Regions from separate parts of the Paenibacillus sp. FSL H7-0735 genome, predicted to be linked through region 4. Evidence: predicted binding sites of a transcription regulator. Region 4 holds the regulator's gene; each other region holds the start of a gene.
What was found. Region 4 encodes Rex, which represses fermentation and respiration genes when NADH is low (regulators of the CRP and FNR family bind a similar motif). Its sites were predicted from a motif close to TTGTGAAATATTTCACAA; they were not measured.
Positions count from the first base shown of each region.

Region 1: a site for Rex is predicted at 1,480-1,497, ahead of NSS82_RS28640 (formate/nitrite transporter family protein). Genes of this name have one in related genera too.
Region 2: a site for Rex is predicted at 998-1,015, ahead of NSS82_RS00055 (cytochrome ubiquinol oxidase subunit I). Genes of this name have one in related genera too.
Region 3: a site for Rex is predicted at 770-787, ahead of nirB (nitrite reductase large subunit NirB). Genes of this name have one in related genera too.

Region 1 is NZ_JBBOZH010000002.1:220,142-222,351, forward strand. It holds gene NSS82_RS28635 (MFS transporter) at 1-88, opposite strand, end outside; gene NSS82_RS28640 (formate/nitrite transporter family protein) at 549-1,376, opposite strand.
Region 2 is NZ_JBBOZH010000001.1:12,003-14,212, forward strand. It holds gene NSS82_RS00055 (cytochrome ubiquinol oxidase subunit I) at 1-936, opposite strand, end outside; gene NSS82_RS00060 (cold-shock protein) at 1,159-1,386, opposite strand; gene NSS82_RS00065 (cold-shock protein) at 1,479-1,679, opposite strand; gene NSS82_RS00070 (S1C family serine protease) at 2,099-2,210, opposite strand, start outside.
Region 3 is NZ_JBBOZH010000001.1:5,212,598-5,214,807, reverse strand. It holds gene NSS82_RS23760 (hypothetical protein) at 1-673, shown strand, start outside; gene nirB (nitrite reductase large subunit NirB) at 905-2,210, shown strand, end outside.
Region 4 is NZ_JBBOZH010000001.1:4,913,393-4,915,602, reverse strand. It holds gene dinG (ATP-dependent DNA helicase DinG) at 1-952, shown strand, start outside; gene NSS82_RS22350 (redox-sensing transcriptional repressor Rex) at 1,083-1,736, shown strand; gene NSS82_RS22345 (amidohydrolase) at 1,723-2,210, shown strand, end outside.

The sequences.
Region 1 (2,210 bases), on a different contig from region 4:
GCCACATCAGCGCACTACCTGTTGCATTAATTAGGCTGGCAATTAGAAATATTTTCACTTCTTTTGGATATGCCTGTAAAAACTTCATAAGTAGTGTACATCCCCTGTTATATATGTGTCATTAATTCATCCAGTATTATCCCAAAACAGGGTTATGAGCAAGCATACACATTGACGTTTTATCGCGATAAAGTACGCATGAAATCTAGAGAATAAAACGCACATATCGCATGAAATATCCCGTCTCCCTTGGGGTTCACGTCCGCAGTCCTCCCTAGCTCTAATATCTATTCTTATTTTAAAGCTGTGGCTGTCGTCCGTAAAGCAAACTAAACAAGAAGAAACTGATTCGCTTTTAGAAAGACGGGGTAATAGAGCCTAGAAACACTCCCCCTTCAAAATTCGCCGTGATCCGATTTCGTTCCCCCGAGCGCGGATATATCACGGCGGATTTTTTTGTGTCTACATAACAAAAAGCACCCCTTAAACATTAACGCCACCAATAAGGCAGACCTTGAATGTTCTATGGAGTGCTCTATAAGACGAGCTTAAGCGTGTTTTTTGACACTGCTGCCGGACATGCTATCTACGGATTGAATAGCCGTAGGTGCTTTACGCAAGTATGCCATCCAATAGGCAGCTGCGACAAATATTGCTCCACCCGTTAAATTGCCGAGCCAGACGGGAACAAAGTTAGTGAAGTATTGCCCCCATGAATAATAACCTTCAAAAATAGCTGCTGGAATTAGGAACATGTTAGCTACAACGTGCTGGAATCCGATCGCAACAAAGGCCATCGTTGGGAACCAAATACCAAGGATTTTGCCGCTGAAGTTATCTGCTCCATAGGAGAGCCATACGGCCAGCGCAACGAGCCAGTTACAGCCGATACCCGAAACAAATGCCGGAAAGAATTCTGCATCGATTTTATGACCAGCCATATCCACCAATTTTTCTAAATACACACCCTCTGAAGTTAACCCCACTACATGACCGAAGAAATAAGCTACAAATAATGCCCCAGCCAGATTACTAATCGTAATGAGCAAAAGATTCTTCACAACTTCCCAGAAAGAAATCTTCTTAGCCATAAAAGCGAGCGGCACGGCCATCATATTCCCTGTCAGCAGTTCTCCACCTGCAAGGAGTACCATGATCAGCCCAACGGGGAAGACTGCGGCTCCGATAAAGTTAGCAATGGAACCCCATTCCTGTGGTGCGCCAGCAATGACGCGAATATCCAATAAAAACCCGAGCGCAATAAACGCTCCTCCCAAAAAGCCCAGAATAAGTACGGTACTTAGCGGATTATGAGCTTTTTTTATGCCATTCTCTACAGTTACTTCGGCAATTTGCTGCGGTTTGCTATAAGCCATGGTTCCTATCTCCTTCATCTATTTACTTCAAATTTGTTCCTTTATGACCATTGTAGCGTGTCGTAAAACACATTAACGTGATAATTATCACTTTGAGAAAACTAAGTGAAAGTTTTCACTGACATGTCAAATTTACTGCGACCTGTGCACAAATAGAAGTTTATGTATGACCGACTAAGCCAGCATATCTTGTTTCGTTGGATTACATTTGAGCGTACGCAGCAGCTATCGGACACAGTTGTCCTTATATGCAGCTATATCTCACTGTAGCTATACCTCGCTATCGGACATCGGACTCAGATGACCCTATTCGTAGCATTTGAGCACATTTGGCTCGCTATCGGACCCCATAGTCGCTATTGCCACCAAAAACACACTAGTTGTACCTCATTCTATGTAATAGCTGCATTGGAGTCCGAAATCACACTCAAAAGGCGATTAATTGCTAAATAGCGGCTTCTGAGTCCGAAAGCTTCTGCGGTGGGCGTTGACTCAGCACGATCGGACTCAATCGACCTTATACGTAGCTTTTGAGCACATTTGGCTTGCTATCGGACCCCATAGTCGCTATTGCCATCAAAAACACACTAGTTGTACCTCATTTTATGTAATAGCTGCATTGGAGTCCGAAATCACGCTCAATAGGCGATTAATTACCAAATAGCGGCTTCTGGGTCCGATAGCTTCTGCGGTGGGCGTTGACTCAGCACGATCGGACTCAATCGACCTTATACGTAGCTTTTGAGCACATTTGGCTTGCTATCGGACATCGGACTCAAATGACCTTAACTGTAGCTTTCGAGCACATTTGGCTCGCTACCATCGCCGAAGCCA
Region 2 (2,210 bases), 4.9 Mb from region 4:
CTCATACTCCGCTTGCAGCTCAAGCATACCTTTAACTTCACCGGAAAATTTACTGTATGAAAGGAAACTCAGCATATAAGGAATTTGAAATTCTCCAGTACTGATTTGATTCTCTGGATCAATGTTTGCCCATACGGTCCAAGGTGCCGGGTCACCACTCTTACCCCACAGTCCTTCGGAAGCTGCCATTTTCATTGGTTGAGTTTCAACCAAATATTGCGCTTGGGCGTGACCAGCAACAGCTACACCAATAGAAGAAATAATCCCTACGATAGCTGCAATCTGAAAAGACTTCTTAAAGAAAGAAACCTCTTGTTTCTTCAATATTTTATAAGCACTAATACCTGTTACAAGAAAAGCACCTGTTGCATAAGCAGCCAGTACTGTATGTGGGAATTCAACCAGCAATTGTCCGTTCGTAATAAGCGCGAAGAAATCATTCATTTCTGCACGTCCATTATTTATCTCAAAACCCACAGGATGCTGCATAAAAGAGTTAGCCGCTAGAATCCAGAATGCAGATAACATCGTACCGAATGCTACCAGCCAGATGGACAGTAAATGTACTCGCTTGGATACCTTATCCCAGCCGAATATCCATATCCCAATAAAAGTAGACTCCAGGAAAAAGGCTGCCAATGCCTCAACTGCAAGTGGAGCCCCGAATACATCACCCACAAAACGTGAATAATCGGACCAGTTCATCCCGAACTGAAATTCCTGCAATATCCCTGTAACTACCCCTACTGCAAAATTGATGAGGAATAGCTTTCCCCAGAACTGCGCCATTTTTTTGTACTCTTCATTACCTTTTCTAACGTACATTGTCTCCATGATTGCAATCAAGAGCGCTAGTCCGATTGATACCGGTACAAAGAAATAGTGGAATATTGTCGTCGACGCAAATTGTATACGCGACAGCATTACTGTATCCATATTTGTCCCTTCCTTCTCCCCTTTTCGTTAATTATATTCTGTCAAAAATTTAAGCTTCTTTTTGTGATAAATGTCACATAAAGATAGTCATTTAACGGTGAAATTCAAATGATTTGTGACAAAGATCACAATTTAGCATAAAGAAAGCAAAAAAAATAAGACGGTTTACCCGTCTTGAGTGGTTCGTCGTTCTATTAAATGCTTGACTCATTTAGGTATTGGTTAGATGGAAATACCCTTCTTCAGCGATTTGAGATCGCCATTCGAATTAAGCAATTGGGGTAGCATCTTCGTGCTGCGAACCATTGGAGAGTCACATAGACGGCAAGAAGGCGCATGTTCAAATGCGAAATTATCCCTCATCCATCCGTTGCATCCCTCATTGGTACATGCCCAAATTGCGGTATTTTCTTCCGGTATTTCTTCCAAAGGTTTCTTCCGGTAGTTCATTGCCGTTCCTCCCATCCTGTAAGTCAATAGTGAGTAACTAGATATAAAAAGACCGTCCCAACTTTCACAAGCTGGGACGGTTTCTTCTATTATTACAGTTTTACAACGTTTTCGGCTTGTGGTCCACGGTTGCCTTGAACAACGTTGAATTCAACGCGTTGGCCTTCGTCCAAAGTTTTGAAGCCGTCGCCAGTGATTGCGCTGAAGTGAACGAATACGTCGCTTCCGCCTTCAACTTCGATAAATCCGAATCCTTTTTCTGCGTTGAACCATTTAACTGTACCTGTTTGCATGTGTGTTACCTCCACAAATTTAAATTAATATGTTCTTTTTATCTTCAAACAAAGAAAAAATTCACACATTGAAAAAGGTTGTATTACCAAATATGACAGCCCTTTTCAATGCGAGAATTAGGGACTAAATGTATGATTGATATCATATTACCACACCTGATTAGCAAAGGCAAGCAAGCATCCGAATATATCCGGTTTTGCCCTAATAAGTATTACCTTCCAATGTAAGGGCTGCCACTTAGTGTTTATTCCCTAAATAGATCCTTTTTCTGGCATAATTATCATGGTTTTAGAAAAATAGCTTTCCCAAAAACGTTACTTTTATCCGCTTTTTCAAGAAGGTACCCCCTCGGAATCGAAGGGGTAGTCCGCTCTACTTGTCGTAACTGCTATCTCATTATATACCGACTTCCAGCATATTATTCCTGTGGTTTTTCAAGAAGTTTAACTGTTGCCTGTTTGGCCTCGCCGTTTCGATAGTAAGTAATTTTCAGATCATCACCGATCTTCGTATGATTATATAAGTACTTG
Region 3 (2,210 bases), 300 kb from region 4:
AGTCATCGTATTCATAATAGGTGGATGTTCGACTCTTGCTGACGTTAATAATGAAGGGAATAATGGCTTAGCAGGATCAGACGGGCCTACGCTTTCGCTTATCGTTGCGGGAAATGACTTGCTGACCAACCCTTTGGACAAGCAGCTTAGCGAGAGCTACAGAAAAGGGATAACGATCTTTGACCTACTGAAAGGTAGTGGGAAGGCCACCTTTTCTGAGGATAACACAAGCATTCTAACGGTAAATAATATTTCACTCAGTCCAGGAATGAATTGGGAGCTGCAAATGGATGGGGAGACCATTGGAGCTGAGGATTGGGGTCGAACCGTCGGGCATGAATCAAAATTAGTAATTACGGCGATGTCTAAGGAACAAGAGGAACCCCTTCAAATTGTGTTGTTGACCGTGAATGGCGGAAGTGAGCAAGTGAATTTGAATCATTCATATGTTATGGGATTTACTGAAGATTTAACAGTGAGAGGTTTGTTGAAGAACAGCAGTGTGGTGCAGTTGACCGAAGACAACAAAAAGGTGTTATCCATTGGTGATTATACTCCTTTTAGCAATGAAGTTTGGAAGATGAAGGTGAATGGGAAGCAGCTGCTTGAGAATGGAATGGACATGAAGCTTAGAGTGCAGGATGAATTGGAGATTTTATTGGCTATACGTTAAAAAAAGTACATAAATGCCAGATCTACGGTTATTCAGAACCTGTGATCTGGCTTTTTTTATTAGAATTTAGAACCTAACAAAGTTGTCTTATTTTTTATGTGAAAACATTCACATTTAATGTGACTGTAATCACAATCTCTCTTAAATTTTGAAATGTATAATTTCATTATGTAGAAGATAAGTTGAAGCAAAGTTCAACAAGAACGGATAAGACTGAGGAGGCACCTAACTATGGCAGCGAAGAGAGAAAAATTAGTATTAGTCGGCAACGGTATGGCAGGCATAGGTACGCTAGAGCAAATATTGAAGCTAGGTGGAGCTTATGACATTACGGTCTTTGGAAGCGAACCTCACCCCAATTATAATCGGATCATGTTGTCCTATGTTCTCGAAGGCAGCAAAACCATCAATGATATCATCCTAAACGACTGGAACTGGTATGAAGATAACAACATTACCTTGCATACAGGAACAACAGTTACGCGAATTGACGAGCATTCCAAGCAAGTAATTGCGGATAACGGTATGGCTGTTTCTTACGATAAAGTGATTATTGCAACGGGTTCGAATTCATTTATTTTACCTGTACCTGGTTGTGATAAGGAAGGAGTAGTGGGTTTCCGGGATATTGCAGATTGTGATGCGATGCTAGCTGCGGCTAAACAATACAACAAAGCGGCGGTAATCGGCGGGGGCTTACTTGGATTGGAAGCGGCAAAGGGTCTTGTGAACCTTGGCATGGACGTTACTGTAGTGCATCTGATGGAAGATCTAATGGAGCGCCAGCTTGATCGTAATGCCTCCTCTATGTTGCAAGCTGAGCTAGAGCGTCAAGGCGTGAAATTTGCCATGGGCAAACAAACAGTAGAATTGACAGGGGAACAGAGAGTAAGTGGTTTACAATTTAGTGATGGCACTACACTTGCAGCTGATTTTGTAGTTATGGCTGTAGGCATCAAACCGAATATAACTGTGGCAAAAGAAAGCGGAATTGCTGTTAATCGTGGAATTGTAGTGGACGATTATTTGCAGACCTCTATGCAGAATGTATATTCCATTGGCGAATGTGCCGAACATCGCGGAGTTTGTTACGGATTAGTAGCGCCGCTCTTCGAGCAGGGTATGGTTCTAGCTAAACATCTCTGCGGAAGCGATACAAATCCATATGAAGGTTCTGTTGTCTCCACCAAATTAAAAATTTCCGGTGTGGATGTATTTTCTGCAGGTGAGTTTATGGATTCCCCTGAGCACACTGTAATCTCAAGCAAAGATGAATGGAAGCGAACCTATAAGAAAATTCTGCTCAAAGACAATGTCATTGTTGGTGCAGTCCTGTTCGGGGATGTGACGGAATCGGCTAACCTGCAAAAGTTAGTAAAACAAGGTGCTGTAATGACTGATGAGATTTATACAGAGGTCATGGGTACGGGCTGCTGCGGAAGCGGAGCCAAAAAGAGCACATCTGTAGAAGCTATGGCGGACGAAGAAATCGTTTGTGGCTGTAATGGGGTTACTAAAAAAGCGATTGTGGATGCGG
Region 4 (2,210 bases):
GCAAGTAAGATTCTTTATGGGGCTGAATGACGATAATGTAGTATATTGGCTGGAGGCAAATGGAAATTACCGCAGCAAATCACTGCAGATGTATGCCGTCCCTGTGGATGTTAGCAGCCAGCTTAAAGAGTTGTTCTTCGATAAGAAAAAAAGCATCGTGCTTACCTCGGCGACGCTGTCTGTAGATAAATCTTTTCAGTTTATGATTGATAATCTCGGACTTAACGAAGCTGCGGAAGAGGGACGTCTAATGACCTCACTCCTTCCATCTCCCTTTAAGTATCGCGAGCAGGCGCTGCTAGTTATACCGCGTGATTTTCCTAGTGTGAAGGGCAGTGTGGGCGATGCTCGATTTGTCGATACACTCGTACAGTCGTTAGCAGAAGCTGCCAAAACAACACGTGGGCGGATGCTGGTTCTGTTTACTTCTTATAAAATGCTGCGTCAGGTATATGATCCGCTTAAAGAGGCTTTGGCCTCACAAGAGATTACGGTGCTTGGTCAAGGCGTGGAAGGTGGCAGCCGGAGCAAGCTGATCCGCCGCTTTCAGGACAGTGCAGCATCCGTTCTGCTGGGGACGAGCAGCTTCTGGGAAGGTGTAGATATTCCAGGTGAAGCACTGACTTGCCTGGCCATCGTGAGACTTCCGTTTCAACCGCCGAATCACCCGTTGGCGGAAGCGAAGTCGGAGTTATTGCAGGCTCAGAAGAAGAATCCATTCATGAAATTGTCTGTTCCTCAAGCGGTTATTCGTTTTAAGCAGGGATTCGGAAGACTGGTTCGCACGGCGCAGGATCGCGGAATAGTTATTGTTTATGATACAAGGGTTATTGAATCTCATTACGGGAAGTATTTCCTTTATTCATTGCCTGGTCCCAAAATGGAGCATATGCTGACTGATCAAATGGTCCCCCGCATAGCGGAATGGCTAGAGGATGGCGGCGCTTCTTAAAATGCTCGTCTTCAGTTTAGCTCCTCCTTATCCTTAAGGGCGGTAAGTTACAGTACCGCCCTTAATAAGGAGAGGTATACGTTAGAATATGGATTTTCACAAGAACATTACTATTTTTAGGAGGAAAAATATGAAATCGGATAAAATATCAGAAGCCGTTGTTCGCAGACTACCTGTGTATTTGCGTTTTTTGAATGATCTCCAGAATCGCGAAATATTAACAGTTTCCTCTCAGGAACTTGGACAAAAGCTTGATCTTAATCCCGCACAGATTCGTAAGGATTTAGCGTATTTTGGTGACTTCGGCAGAAAAGGTATCGGCTATGATGTAACGTATCTTATTGAGAAAATCCGTCATATTCTGAAGCTGGATCAACAGCTTAATGTAGCTTTAGTAGGGGCAGGTAATCTCGGACATGCCTTGTCTAATTACAATGCATATCTCAAAGATACTATGAAAATCACGGCTATATTTGATTCGTACGCTCCTAAGGTTGGACGTAAGATCAACTCCCTTACTGTGCAACCGATGGATGAACTAGGCAGCACGATTCGTGAGCAAGGTATTCGCATTGCCATTATTACCGTACCTGATTCAGAAGCTCAAAATGTAGCAGATATTCTCATTTCTTCTGGGATTGAAGCAATTTTGAACTTTGCCCCTGTGATTCTGAAGACACCACCGAATATCCGGGTGCATGCAGCTGATTTTACAACTGATCTGCAAAGTCTTGCTTATTACTTGCGGGATGGAAAGGAAGAAAGCGAACATGAACAACAATAAAACGATAATTAAGGGCGGGTATTTTCTGACTCCGGGAACGGATGAGCCGGTTCTGAGTGGATATATGACTATTGAAGATGATTTAATCACTTACATAGGAAAAGAAGAGCCTCAGATGGAAGCTGGAGTGCAAGTGGTTGATGGCAGCCGTCTGCTGTTCATGCCTGGACTTGTAAACACACATGGTCATGCGGCGATGTCTTTGCTGCGTGGATATGGAGATGATTTAGCGCTACAAGTGTGGCTTCAGGAGAAGATGTGGCCGATGGAGGAAAAGTTCACCGGTGATGATGTATACTGGGGAACCTCCTTATCTGTATTGGAAATGCTGAAGGGTGGAACTACGACCTTCCTCGATATGTATGATCACATGGACCGAGTAGCTGAGGTAGCTGAGTTATCAGGTATCCGTTCCGTATTGATGCGTGGTGTGATCGGGTTATGTCCAGAGGATGTACAGAATCACAAGCTTGC